3 regions of the Mesorhizobium sp. WSM4844 genome follow, and region 2 is predicted to be linked to each of the others. Evidence: predicted binding sites of a transcription regulator. Region 2 holds the regulator's gene; each other region holds the start of a gene.
The links. The regulator LexA, encoded in region 2, represses DNA repair genes until DNA is damaged. The targets are predictions, from matches to a motif close to TGTTCNNNNTGTGTTCNG.
Positions count from the first base shown of each region.

Region 1: the regulator LexA is predicted to act here: its motif matches at 2,496-2,513, upstream of AC0L2A_RS06285 (DNA recombination protein RmuC).
Region 3: the regulator LexA is predicted to act here: its motif matches at 1,653-1,670, upstream of parE (DNA topoisomerase IV subunit B).

Region 1 covers NZ_JBVVQB010000005.1:24,083-28,868, reverse strand. The annotation lists gene truA (tRNA pseudouridine(38-40) synthase TruA) at 1-6, opposite strand, end outside; gene AC0L2A_RS06305 (GNAT family N-acetyltransferase) at 24-533, opposite strand; gene fmt (methionyl-tRNA formyltransferase) at 530-1,465, opposite strand; gene AC0L2A_RS06295 (plasmid stabilization protein) at 1,496-1,792, opposite strand; gene def (peptide deformylase) at 1,896-2,441, opposite strand; gene AC0L2A_RS06285 (DNA recombination protein RmuC) at 2,547-3,806, shown strand; gene AC0L2A_RS06280 (GFA family protein) at 3,811-4,215, opposite strand; gene AC0L2A_RS06275 (transglutaminase-like domain-containing protein) at 4,312-4,786, opposite strand, start outside.
Region 2 covers NZ_JBVVQB010000006.1:60,482-65,267, reverse strand. The annotation lists gene AC0L2A_RS07615 (ComEC/Rec2 family competence protein) at 1-1,647, shown strand, start outside; gene lexA (transcriptional repressor LexA) at 1,641-2,393, opposite strand; gene AC0L2A_RS07605 (molybdopterin molybdotransferase MoeA) at 2,498-3,703, opposite strand; gene moaC (cyclic pyranopterin monophosphate synthase MoaC) at 3,703-4,200, opposite strand; gene trpC (indole-3-glycerol phosphate synthase TrpC) at 4,267-4,786, opposite strand, start outside.
Region 3 covers NZ_JBVVQB010000038.1:21,510-26,295, reverse strand. The annotation lists gene parE (DNA topoisomerase IV subunit B) at 1-1,582, opposite strand, end outside; gene AC0L2A_RS24810 (GGDEF domain-containing protein) at 1,850-3,019, shown strand; gene gcvP (aminomethyl-transferring glycine dehydrogenase) at 3,091-4,786, opposite strand, start outside.

The DNA.
Region 1 (4,786 bases), on a different contig from region 2:
CGGCATTCCTAAGAAGGATGAGGTTAGGCGGCGAGCGCGGTGCCGAAAGCCGAAGCGTAGACCAGCTTGCCGGTCTCAGGCGCTTCGCCCCAGACCAGCGCCTGCAGCGCTTCGCCCTGGAACTCGCTTTCGAATTTTTCGGCGCGCGCGTGACTGTAGCCGAAGCGGCCATAATATGCGGGATCGCCAAGCACCACCGCCAGCACCTCGCCGGCATCCTTCAGGCGGATATGCGCCTCGCGGACCAGCGCACCGCCGATGCCGGTGCCATGGAATGACGGCTCGACCGCCAGAGGCGCCAGCGCCACCGCCGGAAAGCTCTTGCCGCCGTTCTGCACGTAAAGCCGCGAAAACAGAATATGGCCGACCACCTGTCCATCTTCTTCCGCCACCAGTTCGACGACGGCATCGCCGCCGCTGACCAGCGCGTCGACCAGGCCGGCCTCCGCCTGCTGGCCGAATGCGTGTTCCTCGACCAGGCGGATCGCCTCGCGGTCCCGCGGCGTTGCCGCGCGTATCGACATCATGCTCATGAGAATTTCGTTCCTTTTTCGAGCTTGGCCCCGCGCAGAAACTCCTGCGCGGCAATGGGCCTTCCGCCCGCACGTTGAACTTCGACCAACCTGATCGCGCCTGACCCGCAGGCGACCGTCAGCCGGTCGTCGAGAATTCCTCCCGGCTCGCCGGCGCCTTGCGAAAGCGTCGAGCGAAGCAGTTTCAGCCGCTCCAGGCGGCCGGCAATTTCGATCTCGCACCATGCGCCGGGAAAGGGCGACAGGCCGCGAATATGACCGTGGACTTCGCCAGCAGGCCGCGTCCAGTCCACGCGCGTCTCCGCTTTATCGATCTTTTTGGCATAGGTCACCCCCTCCGTCGCCTGTGCGGTAAAAGTCAGGGCATCCCGTTCCAGACGAGCCAGCGCTTCCGCCATCAGCGCGGCGCCAATGTGCATCAGCCGATCATGCAGTTCGCCGGCCGTCATATTGGGGCCGATGGCGCATTTTTCGGCCATCGCCATCGGGCCGGTGTCCAGGCCCTCTTCCATCCGCATCACCATCATGCCTGTCTCGGTATCGCCGGCCAAGATGGCGCGCTGGATAGGGGCGGCGCCGCGCCAGCGTGGCAACAGCGACGCGTGACCATTGAGGCAGCCGAGCCGCGGCGCCTCGAGAATGGGTTTGGGCAACAGCAATCCATAGGCGACGACGACGGCGACATCGGCCCGCAAGGCGCGGAACGCCTGCTGCTCGGTCTCGTTCTTCAGCGACACCGGCGTCCGCACCTCGAGGCCCAGCCGCTCGGCCTCGCGCTGCACCGGCGACGGCGTCAGTTCCAGCCCGCGGCGACCGGCGGCGCGCGGCGGTTGAGTGTAGACGGCTCCAATCTCATGTCCGGCATCCGCGATCGCCCGCAGCGTCGGCACCGAGAATTCGGGCGTACCCATGAAGATGACGCGCAAGGGCATTTTGTTCCGGGTCCGGTCTAGGTCTGGCAGCTAAGTCGGCTCAGTCGAAGTCGCGAACTTTGCGGGTCGGCGACCGAAGTCGCGTTTCCGTTCCGCCTCGATTTCGTCCATTATCTTTGCGAATTCGTCGTCAATCGCATTTTCAGCGGCGAATGCCGAGCGAATCGCGTCCCATGCCGAAAGACCCAGTTCCGGCTTGGCTTCTCTTTCCGCGACCATGCCTTTGCGCAACAGATCGATCGCTTTGCCCGAAAGACTCTGGCCGCCCTTGTGCGCCGCCTGTTCGATCTCGCGCTTCAAGGGTTCAGGAATATTTCTGATCAGCATATCGCCCACCAGCGCCTCCATTTCCTGATCTGGAACAGGGCAGAGGGGCGCTGTCCCGCCAACATCTTCGAAAGGTTCAGCATCAAACTGCGCGAGTATCGCCCTATCCCACTAACTTGCCCGGCGCCTTGCTGCCTGATGGTTTGTCCCTCGCAAGCTTCTTGAACTTCTTCACCACCATGTCGCGCTTCAGCTTCGAGATGTGGTCGATGAACAGAACGCCGTTGAGATGGTCGATTTCGTGCTGCAGGCAAGTCGCCATCAGCCCTTCGGCCTCGATCTCCTGCAGCTTGCCGTCGCGATCGAGATATTTCACCCGCACGGCGGCAGGGCGCTCGACCTCGGCATAGTAATCCGGGATCGACAGGCACCCCTCCTCGTAGACCGAGCGCTGATCGGCGCTCTCAAGAATCTCGGGATTGATGAAGACATGCGGCGCCGGCGGCTCGTCTTCCTTGGCGAGGTCAATCACCAGCATGCGCAGCGGTTCGCCGATCTGGATCGCCGCCAGACCAATGCCCGGCGCATCATACATCGTGTCCAGCATATCGTCGGCCAGTTTGCGCAAGGCGCCGTCGACGCGCTCGACCGGTTTCGAAACCTGGCGCAGGACGGGATCGGGAAGGATGATGAGCGGCTTGATCGACATGGCGTCTCACCTAAGACCTCGCACGAAAAGCGTCAACCGGGGCATTTGCAGCGGCGTTCACGTTTTGATCTGTGTCGTCAGGCCGAATCATCTATGCTGTCCGATATGAACGACCTGACCACCATCCTGTCCGAACCGATCGCCCGGCTCGGCGCCACTACGATCACGCTCGGCCACGCGCTGGCATTCGGCGCGGTCCTGTTCCTGGGCCTGTTCGTGGCGCTCGTCGTCGCGCTCTGGCGCTCGGCCAAGGCGCGTGCGGTGGCTGCCGCGGAAGCCGCCGACCACGCCCGCGACGCCGAGGCGCGGATGGCCGGCATCCTGGCAAGCCAGGCCGAGATGCAGGGCCGCATGGGCGCCATCGCCGAAGTGTTCGGGGCGCGGCAGGCCGAACTCACGCAGTCGATCGGCCAGCGTCTCGACGCGATGACCGGCCGTCTCGGCCAGACCATGACCGAGCAGACGAAATCGACGCATGAAAGCCTCGCCAAACTGCAGGAGCGGCTGGCGGTCATCGATACAGCGCAAGGCAACATCCAGTCGCTCGCCAGCCAGGTCGTGCAACTTCAGGCAATCCTCTCCAACAAGCAGACGCGCGGCGCCTTCGGCCAGTCGCGCATGGAGGCGATCGTCGCCGACGGCCTGCCGCACGGCGCCTATGAATTCCAGGCGACCCTGTCGAACGGCAGCCGGCCCGACTGCCTGGTGAAGATGCCGAACGGCGCGCCCGCACTCGCCATCGATGCCAAGTTTCCGCTGGAAGCCTGGAATGCCATCCGTGCCGCCGAAGGCGCCGATTTGCAGAAGGTCGCCGCACAAGCGTTCCGGCGCGATATCGAGGTGCATGTCCGCGATATTTCTGACAAATACCTGATCCAGGGCGAGACGCAGGACACCGCCTTCATGTTCGTGCCGTCGGAATCGGTATTCGCCGAGATCCACGAGAATTTCGAGGGGATTGTCCACAAGGCGCACCGCGCCCGCATCGTCATCGTCTCGCCGTCGCTGCTGATGCTGTCGATCCAGGTCATCCAGGCGATCCTCAAGGACGCCCGCATGCGCGAGCAGGCGCATCTGATCCAGGGCGAAGTCATCCGGCTGATGGAGGATGTCTCGCGCCTCGACGAGCGGGTGCGCAAGCTGCAGAGCCATTTCGGCCAGTCGGCCAAGGATATCGACGATATCCTCGTCTCGACGTCGAAGGTGACCAAGCGCGGCCAAAAGATCGAGGCGCTGGAGTTCGGCGCGCAGCCGACGGAGGGCGACGCCGGATCGGCGGCCAGTGCGAAGACCGAAGCGGGTGCGCGCGTCGCCGACTCCAAGACCGGCCAGCTGAGGCTAAGGGTCGTCGAAGGCGACGACTGAGAGGCTACTGCTCCTCGACGATCATCGTGCCTTCGAACTCCGGCAGCCAAGGCAGCGCCGAGCGGTGCCAGATCTGTTTTCTCGGGATCAGTTGTTCGCGCTGCCGCGCCGTGCCGACCCTGATGCCGTAGACTTTCGGCCCGTCGCCAACCGACGTGGCATAGAGGTGCGTACCGCATTCGCCGCAAAAGGCCTGGGCGCGCCTGGCGCCGCTCGCTGCGGTCTTGATGTAGATCTTGGGCGTGCCCTTGGTGATCCGGTAGTGCTCCTCCGGCGCCGGCACGGTCACCCGAAACGCTGTTCCGGTCAGCTGCTGGCAATCGATGCAGTGACAAATACTGGTGTTGTCCGGATCGACCTCCGCCTCGTAAGTGATGGCGCCGCAATGGCACCCGCCGTCGATTTTCATCTTCGCTCCTCCTTCAGCCGCGCCTCGACGCGTTGGAGCTTAACGGCGCACCGGCCGAAGCTCCACCGGCAATCACAACGCGAAGCATGCGGTGGTTCAAGACTGCGGCGCCGACGCCTGTTCGATGATTTCATCAGTCCAGACCTTGAAACCGGCCAGCATACCCGGCCCGAAGATATGGGTCAGCGGCACATCGGCTGCGTCGCGGCCGGAGGCGATCAGGATGCGGCCGATGCGCGGCGCATTGTTGCGCGGATCGAAGGCATGCCAGCGGCCGCCGAGATAGACCTCCATCCAGGCAGCGAAATCCATGTCCGACCACGGTTTCGGCAAGCCGATGTCGCTGATGTATCCGGTGCAATAGCGTGTCGGGATATTCAAGGCGCGGCAGAAGGCGACGGCGAGATGGGCAAAGTCGCGGCAAACGCCGCTTTGCTCACGATAGGCCTCTGCTGCCGTGCGCGTCGGCCGCGCGTTGCCGTAGTTGAAGATGATGTGGTTGTGGACGAAATCGCAGACCGCCTGCACGCGTGGAATACCGAGCGGTGAGTGGCCGAACAGCCGCCACGCC
Region 2 (4,786 bases):
CCAAAGATCGTCGTCTCCGAAGATGCACCGTTAACCGCACGCCTTTCTTCGTCGATCGAGAAGGCGCGCGAAACCATCGCCGACCATATCAGGGACAGCATCCGTGGTGCCGAGGGGGAGATTGCCGCTGCGCTGATCGTCGGCGTGCGTGCCGGCATCCCCGAAGAGATAAACGAATCGATGCGGCGCACCGGCATCTACCACATCATCTCCATTTCCGGCCTGCACATGGCGCTTGTCGCCGGCACCGTCATGGGATTGCTGCGCGGCGCCTTTGCGCTGTTTCCCGACTTTTCGTCGCGCCGGCCGGTCAAGAAATATGCGGCTGCTGCCGCACTCGTCTCCATCGCTGCCTATCTGATCTTTTCCGGTATCGTGGTCGCGGCTGAACGCAGCTTCATCATGCTGGCGGTAATGCTTGTCGCCGTGCTGTTCGACCGGGCGGCACTCACCATGCGCAACCTGGCGATTTCGGCCATCGTCGTCATCGTCGTGTCGCCGCATGAGGTGGTCGGCGCAAGTTTCCAGATGTCCTTCGCCGCGACTGCGGCTCTCGTGGGCGCCTATGCCGGTTGGTCCGACTACCGGGCCGACAAGGCCAAGGCGCCGCGACAGCGACGGTCACCGGTCGCTTTCGTCACGCGCAAACTCGTCGCTGGGGCAGGCACCATCGCAATGACCTCCATCATTGCCGGCAGCGCCACCGCGCTGTTCGCCATCTGGCACTTCCAGCGCGTCTCGCCGCTCAGCCTGTTCGCCAATCTGGCCGTCATGCCGATCGTCACGATCGTCATGTTCCTGGCCGTCCTCAGCGCCTTGGCAATGCCTTTCGGCCTCGACGGCCCTTTCCTCTACATGATGGGCAAGGGCCTGACGGCGATGATCGCAATTTCGGGATGGATCTCGGAGCGTTCGCCGGTCGATGCAGTCGGACTGATTTCGTTGCAATCGGTCCTGCTGGTGACAGTCGCCCTGGTCATAGCCACGATGGCGACGACATGGCTGCGGCTTGCCGCACTTCCCTTTGCGCTCGCCGGCCTGCTGACGATTTCCGAGACGCGCACCCCCGACGTGCTGATTTCGGAGGATGCGCATCTGGTGGCGCTGCCGATCGGCGGCGGCGAACTTGCCGTCAACCGGATGCGTTCGAACGAATTCACCACCGACAACTGGAAACATGCGCTGGTTTCAACAACGATCATCGAGCCGGAGACATTCGAAAAAGGAGATGTGCAGTTCGACATCGCCGACCCGGCCGACCTGCCGTCGGGAGCGCCTTTCACCTGCACTGCCGGCCTGTGCTTGGCCCGGCATCCGTCCGGCGCGCTCATTGCGCTCGCCGACGACCGGAAAACCGCGCGGCCGGCCTGTGCCTTTGCGGATTTGATCGTCATCGACGACGCCACAGCCTATTACAAACCCTGCCGCAACCCGCTGGTTCTCGTCGTCACCAAACGGCAGCTCGCTCGCATGGGCAGCGCCGCCGTCTTCTTCGATCCGCTATCGGCGACGACGCGCGCAGAAATCCGTTTTGCCGTCAGACAGCCATACAGGCCCTGGCATGAGCAGCGGCGATTTTCGCGCGAGGCAAGGGGCCTGCCTCCATACCGCAGGGCCAAGAAACCCCAGAAGCCTGCCCTTCAGTAACGCCGGATCAGTCCGACGAGCTTGCCCTGCACCTTGACCCGGTCCGGCCCGAAGATGCGCGTCTCGTAGGCCGGATTGGCGGCTTCCAGTGCGATCGAGGCACCTTTGCGGCGGAATCGTTTCAGCGTCGCTTCCTCCTCGTCGACCAGAGCGACAATGATCTCGCCAGGCTGGGCGGTGTCGGCGTTGCGGATGATGACCGTGTCGCCGTCGAAGATGCCGGCCTCGATCATCGAATCACCCTTGACCTCCAGCGCGTAGTGGGTGCCGCCGGTGATCATGTCCGGTGGCACCGAGATCGAATGCGTCTGGTGCTGGATGGCGTCGATCGGCACACCGGCAGCGATGCGGCCCATCACCGGTATGGAGACGGTGGCAACGACGTCGTCGTCATTGCCGGCAGCACGCATGCGCGAAGGCGCCGGCTTGATCTGGCGTCCGAGGCCGCCCTGTCCAAGCCCGCCCTGGCCAAGGCTGCCTTGAATGACGCTCGGCGAGAATTTGCGCGCCGCATTGAGGCCCGGCGCGATCGAATCGGGCAGCCGCAGCACCTCCAGCGCGCGGGCGCGGTTGGGCAGGCGGCGAATGAAACCGCGTTCCTCCAGCGCCGTGATCAGCCGGTGGATCCCTGATTTGGAGGCGAGGTCGAGCGCTTCCTTCATCTCGTCGAACGAGGGCGGAATGCCGCTTTCCTTCAGCCGTTCGTGAATGAACATCAGCAGTTCATGTTGTTTGCGTGTCAGCATCGCGACCCCCAACAGAATCAGAAAAACAAACCCAGAACAAACACTATCTGTTCCAGTTGTGTTCCGCAACCATTTAAAGTTTAATGAATGTGTTGACGGTTTGTTCAGCGTAGCATCAGCACGCTGCAGGCGGCGCCCGCTGCGGCTGCGGGAGCGAATGGCTCGCGCACGACCAGTCCGTTGGCGTCGGCCAGCATTCTGAGCATCGAGGAATCCTGGATACTGAACGGCGTTGCCTCAAGCGTGCCGGCTTCTTCCTTCACCACCGCGCGTACATAGTCCTGCCTGAGATCGTTGGCCGGCATGGCGGCGCCGAGCCGCGCCTGACGCATGTCCTGGCGGAAGGCGCGGCCGCCGAGCCGCGCCAGCAGCGGCTTCAGAAAGAGCTGCGTGCAGACCAGGCTGGCCACCGGATTGCCGGGCAGGCCGATGCAACGGATGGCACCCAGCCGCCCGAACATCAGTGGCTTGCCGGGCCGCATGGCGATTTTCCAGAAATCAAGCGCCATGCCTTCGCCGGTCAGCACGTCATGGACGAGGTCATGGTCCCCGACCGAGGCGCCGCCCAGCGTGACGATGACGTCCGCGCCTGCGTCGACGGCTTTTGTCACCAGCGCGGCGATCGCCTCCTTGCGATCGGGGGCGATGCCGAGATCGAGTGCGCTGGCGCCGACCGAGCGGGCCGCGGCGGCGACGCCAAAGGCATTGGAGGAGATGATCTGGTCGGGGCCAAGGTCGCTGCCCGGCGGCAGCAATTCGTCGCCGGTGGCGATGATGGCGACCAGCGGCCGTTTCACCACGCGGACCTGCTGGTGGTTGGCCGACGCCGCCAGCGACAATGCCGCCGGATCAAGCAGGCGGCCTTTCTCCAGCAGCATGTCGCCCTGCGAGAAATCGAGCCCGAGGCGGCGGATGTTGCGGCCTTCAACCGTCGGCGCGGTCACTTCGACGATGCCGCCACCGAGGTCGCGGACATTCTCCTGGATGACGATGGTGTCGGCGCCTGCGGGAAGCGGCGCGCCGGTGAAGATGCGCACGGCCTGCGCCGGGCCGACCGTTCCGGTAAAGCCGCGACCGGCCGGCGCCATGCCGATCACCGAAAGTCTCGCGGGCACGGACGCGACATCGTCGGCCCGCACGGCATAGCCGTCCATGGCCGACGCGTTGAATGGCGGCTGGGTGCGGAGCGCCATGAGCGGCTCCGCCAGCACGCGGTCGGCGGCATCCATCAGCGCGACGCTTTCAGCCTGCAAGGGCGCAGCATCCGCAAGCAGGTGCTCGAGCGCCTCGGCGACCGCAAGCAGCGCCATTATTGGCCTGCCCCCTGGGCATCCGCCTTGTAGTCGGCGGATTTGCCGCCGGTCTTTTCCACCAGCCTGATGCCGGAGATCGCCATGCCGCGATCGACCGCCTTGGCCATATCATAGATGGTCAGGCAGGCGACCGAGACGGCGGTCAGCGCTTCCATCTCGACGCCGGTCTTGCCGGTGACGCGGGCCAGCGCCGTGACCTTCAGGCCGGGCAGCGTCGCGTCAGGTTCGATGTCTACCGATATCTTGGTCAACAGCAGCGGATGGCAGAGCGGGATCAGCTCATGCGTCCTCTTGGCCGCCATGATGCCGGCGATGCGCGCCGTGCCCAGCACGTCGCCCTTCTTGGCATCGCCGTCGAGAATCATTTTCAGCGTTTCGGGCCGCATCGAGACAAGACCTTCGGCGATTGCCGTGCGGGTCGTCTCCGCCTTGTCGCCGACATCGACCATATTGGCTTCGCCTTCCGCGCCAAGATGGGTGAGGGCGGCCGACATCGTCAGGTCACCCTGGAGCGACGTGCGTCCGTTTGGACGCACAAACTACGCTCTGACGCTTTGTATCTATGCATCATGCTCTCCGAACATCGATTCCGATTTTCGGGCAGATGCATTGGCGGGCGCCTTGCCCGTCAAAAGCAGGTGCGTCGCAGTGGCCACGTCCTGTTGCCGCATCAGGCTCTCGCCGACGAGGAAAGTGCCAATGTCGCTCCGTTCCAGCCTGCGGCAGTCCTGGTGCGAGAAAATACCGCTCTCGCTGACCAGCAGCCGGTCGGCCGGCACCATCGCCGCGAGCCGCTCCGATGTCTCGATGCTGGTTTCGAACGTCCGCAGATTGCGGTTATTGATTCCGATCAGCCGCGACGACAGTTTCAGCGCGCGTTCCGTCTCGGCCTCGTCATGAACCTCGACCAGCGCATCCATGCCGAGCTCGAACGCCGTCGTTTCGAGTTCCCTGGCCACGGCGTCATCGACGCTCGCCATGATGATCAGGATGGCGTCCGCGCCCCACGCACGGGCCTCGAACACCTGATAGGGCTCGAACAGAAAATCCTTGCGCAAAGCCGGCAATGTCACGGCGCTG
Region 3 (4,786 bases), on a different contig from region 2:
GGTATTTTGACCGCGTGCCACAGCCAAGCGCCTGGATCAGGTCGGAAATCTGCTGGTTGGCAGCCAGCTTGTCGTTGCCGGCGCTGGCGACGTTGAGAATCTTGCCGCGTAGCGGCAGCACTGCCTGGCTGGCGCGGTCGCGCGCCTGTTTAGCCGAGCCGCCGGCCGAATCGCCCTCGACGATGAAGAGCTCGGCGCCGGCCGCGGCATTCTGCGTGCAGTCGGCGAGCTTGCCGGGCAGGCGCAGCTTGCGCACCGCGCTCTTGCGCGAGACTTCCTTTTCCTGGCGGCGGCGCACCCGCTCGTCAGCACGCGCGATCACCCATTCGAGCAGCTTCGAAGCTTCCTGCGGATTGTCGGCCAGCCAGTGGTCGAAGGGGTCGCGGATCGCGGCCTCGACGATCCTGATCGCCTCGATCGTCGCCAGCCGGTCCTTGGTCTGGCCGACGAATTCCGGCTCGCGGATGAACACCGACAGCATGCCCGCAGCCGAGATCATGACGTCTTCCGAGGTGACGATCGAAGCGCGCTTGTTGCCGACCAGCTCGGCATAGGCGCGTAGGCCGCGCGTCAAGACGTTGCGGAAGCCAGCCTCATGGGTGCCGCCTTCGCCGGTCGGGATGGTGTTGCAGTAGGAGTTGAGGAACCCGTCGCCGCCGAACCAGGTCACCGCCCATTCGAGCGAGCCGTGGCCGCCTTGCCTGTCGCTTTTGCCGGCAAAGATTTCGCGGGTGACCTGGAATTCGTCGCCGAGCGAGGCTTTCAGATAGTCCTTGAGGCCGCCGGGAAAATGGAACTCGGCCTTGGCGGGCGTCGTGTCCTTCTCCTTGATCAGCGAGGGGTCGCAGGTCCAGCGGATCTCGACGCCGCCGAACAGATAGGCCTTCGAGCGCGTCATCCGATAGAGCCGCGCCGGCTCGAATGCCGCACCCTTGCCGAAGATCTGCTCGTCGGGATGGAAGCGTATCCTGGTGCCGCGGCGGTTATGCACCTCGCCGAGCTGCTCCAGGCCGGTCACCGGAACGCCGCGCGAAAAGCGCTGGCGATAGAGCTGGCGGCCGCGCGCGACCTCGACCTCGAGATGGTCCGACAGCGCGTTGACGACGGAGACGCCGACGCCGTGCAGGCCGCCCGAGGTCTCGTAGACCTTGCTGTCGAACTTGCCGCCGGAATGCAGCGTCGTCATGATGACTTCGAGCGCAGGCTTCTTGAATTTCGGATGCGGATCGACCGGAATGCCGCGGCCATTGTCGGTCACCGCCAGATATCCGTCGGCCGAAAGCTCGACGTCGATGAAAGTCGCGTGGCCGGCGACCGCCTCGTCCATCGAATTGTCGATGACCTCGGCGAACAAATGGTGCATCGCCTTGTCGTCGGTGCCGCCGATATACATGCCGGGCCGCCGCCGCACCGGCTCCAGCCCTTCCAGAACCTCGATGTCGGCGGCACTGTAGCTCTCGCTGCCGTCGCGGGATGCCGGGCGCTTCGCCGCCTGCACCAGCGGGTCGGCCGGGCGCGCGGTGGCGCGAACCGGTTGCGGCTGCTTGTCCAGATTGCCGAAAAGATCGTTGCTGTCGTTCATGCTGGTCCTGGATTGCGATGCTGCGAATCACCACCCGATACTGCCACGCTTTTTGCGGGCAGGCGACGGAGGTTCCCGTTACGTTCGAGGATAGAGCCTCTTACTGCAAAACCATTCCACAACCAAGCGGCGGAAATGGGCCGAGGGCATCGACGCTTTGTAAACCTTGTCCGGAGGTTACGCCGGAAGGTTGGCCGAAAAAGGGTATTCGCGGATTGCTGCTGACCTAGAATGCGGCAGAACCCGAGAAGAGGCTGTCGCTTACGCATGTTGGATTACAGTTCGCTCCTGCTTGCGGCAGCGCTGTCGGGCACGTGCCTCAGCATCACCCTGTTTGCGATCTGGTGCACCGCGCCACAGGCACGCTTTGTGCTGACGGTGGCGTGCGGCATTCTCGTGCTCGTCGCACATGTGGTCTTGTTCTGGCACTATGCCAAGCATCCCAGCCCCTGGCTTTGCCAGATTGTACTTGCGCTTCTCAGCCTGGGCCTTCTGACCCTCTGCCTATCGGCCATGCAATATCTCGGCGTCCACGACTATAGGCGCGCCATCTTGCCGACCCTGGCTGCGATGGCGGTTTGCGCAGGCGCGACGTCGCTGGGCTTTGACGGCATCGGCTTCATCGTCACCTACGCGACGGTAACGGCGCTGCTCTCGCTTATCGGGGTGATGTTCTGGATCAAAGGTGGTCATGATCGCCGGATATTGCTGGTCGTTTCGTTCCTGAGCGGCGTCTGTGCGCTGTCCTTCGGACTTTGCGGCGCGGTCCTGCTGGTCAAGGGCCAATGGGTGCTCGGCGTTGCGCCCGACAACTGGGCCGAACGGTTGAATTCCGCCGTGGCGGTCGCCTGCATGACGGGGCTCGGCGCATTGACGCTCTCCCTGCACCATTTGCAGGCGCAGATCGAACTGAAGGCCGAGACCATGACCGACCCATTGACCGGGCTGATGAACCGGCGGGCGTTGACGGCATTCTACGGCGAGCGGATTTTCGGCCCGTTCATGTCTGTCGCCATGTTCGACCTCGACCATTTCAAGAAGACGAACGATGTATTCGGTCATCCGGTCGGCGATCAGGTTCTGCGCCGCTTCGCCGCTGTCGTCAGAAAATACTCCAGGACCGGCGTCGACGCCTTCCGGCTGGGCGGCGAGGAATTCGTCCTCGTCATGTCGCGGATGACTGAAGAGAAGGCTTACGACATTGCGAGCAAGATCAGCGTCGCCTTCGGCACGGAAGTCGTCGCCACCCAGCTTGGTCCGTTGCGCAGCACAGTCAGTGGCGGCATCGGCTTTGGCGGGACGGATGGCACCAGTCTCGACAATGTGCTGGCCGAAGCCGACGCCGCACTCTATGCGGCAAAGCGCGCCGGGCGAAATCGCGTCGTCGCCCAGAACAAGGCGAGCAAGGCCGACGCGCCGGCCTTGCGTTCTGCCTGATTGAGGCTTCTATCTTCTTGTTAGACCATGATCTTGTCCGAAAACCGGATTCCACTTTTCGGGATCATGGTCTACTCCGCCGCCCCCAGATATTCCGACAGCGGCGGGCAGGAGCAGACGAGGTTGCGGTCGCCGGCGACATTGTCGATGCGCGACACCGGCGGCCAGTATTTGGCTGACGTGTCGGCATCGCCGGCGGGGTAGGCCGCCTCCAGGCGCGAATAGGGATGGGTCCACTGGCCGGCCAGCGCCTCGGCGGCGGTATGCGGCGCATTGACCAGCGGATTGTCGGCCAGGGGCCATTCGCCTTTCGCCACCTTGGCTGCCTCGCCTGATATCGCGATCATCGCCTCGCAGAAGCGATCGAGCTCGCGCTTGGGCTCGGACTCGGTCGGCTCGACCATCAGCGTGCCGGCGACCGGAAACGACATTGTCGGCGCATGGAAACCGTAGTCGATCAGCCGCTTGGCGACGTCGTCGACGCTGATGCCGGCACTGTCCTTGAGCACGCGGGTATCGAGGATGCATTCATGCGCGACGCGCTCGTGCCTGCCCTTGTAGAGCACCGGGAAATGCGCTCCGAGCCGCGTCGCCACATAATTGGCGGAAATGATCGCCGTCTCGGTCGCCTGCTTCAGGCCCGAAGCGCCCATCATCCGGATATACATCCAGGTGATCGGCAGGATCGAAGCGCTGCCGAACGGTGCAGCCGACACGGCATGGCCCGAGCCTTCGACGACGTGGCCGGGCAGATAGGGTTGCAGATGCGCCTTGACGCCGATCGGGCCGACGCCGGGACCGCCGCCGCCATGCGGGATGCAGAACGTCTTGTGCAGGTTCATGTGGCAGACGTCGGCGCCGATGTCGCCGGGGCGGGCAAGACCGACCAGCGCGTTGAGGTTGGCGCCGTCGAAATAGACCTGGCCGCCATGCTCATGGACAAGGGCGCAGAGGTCGCGCGCGCCTTCCTCGAAAACGCCGTGCGTCGAGGGATAGGTGAACATCAGCGCCGCAAGGTCTTGCGCATGCTCGTCCGCCTTGGCTTTCAGGTCATCGACGTCGATGTTGCCGTCTTCGGTGCAGCGCACGACGACGACGTTCATGCCGGCCATCGCCGCACTCGCCGGATTGGTGCCATGCGCCGATGACGGGATCAGGCAGACCGTGCGGTGAGCTTCGCCGCGTGAGCGGTGATAGCCGCGAATGGCGAGCAGCCCGGCATACTCGCCCTGGCTGCCGGCGTTGGGCTGCAGGGTCACCGCGTCGAACCCGGTGATCTCCGCCAGCCAGGCTTCCAGTTCGTCGATCATGGCGCGGTAGCCGGCCGAATGGCTTGCCGGGGCGAAGGGATGCAAATTGGCGATATCAGGCCAGCTTACCGGCATCATCTCGGCGGCGGCATTGAGTTTCATCGTGCAGGAGCCGAGCGGGATCATGGCGCGGTCGAGCGCCAGGTCCTTGTCGGCCAGCCGGCGCAGGAAGCGCATCATGTCGGTTTCCGAGTGGTTTTCGCGGAAGACAGGCTGCGTGAGAAACGCCTTGCCGCGCGGTTTTCCGGGCATGGTGCTGCCGACGGCTGCGCCCGGCTTGGCGCCGAACAGCGCCGCGATCGCCTCCAGATCGGCCTCGGTCGAGGTTTCGTCGAAGCTGATGCCGATGCGGTCGGCGTCGATGACGCGCAGCAATCGGCCGGTCTTTTCGGCTGCGGCGCCAATCGCCCCGGCTCTGCCTTTCACTTCCACCGCCACGGTGTCGAAGCGGCTTGCG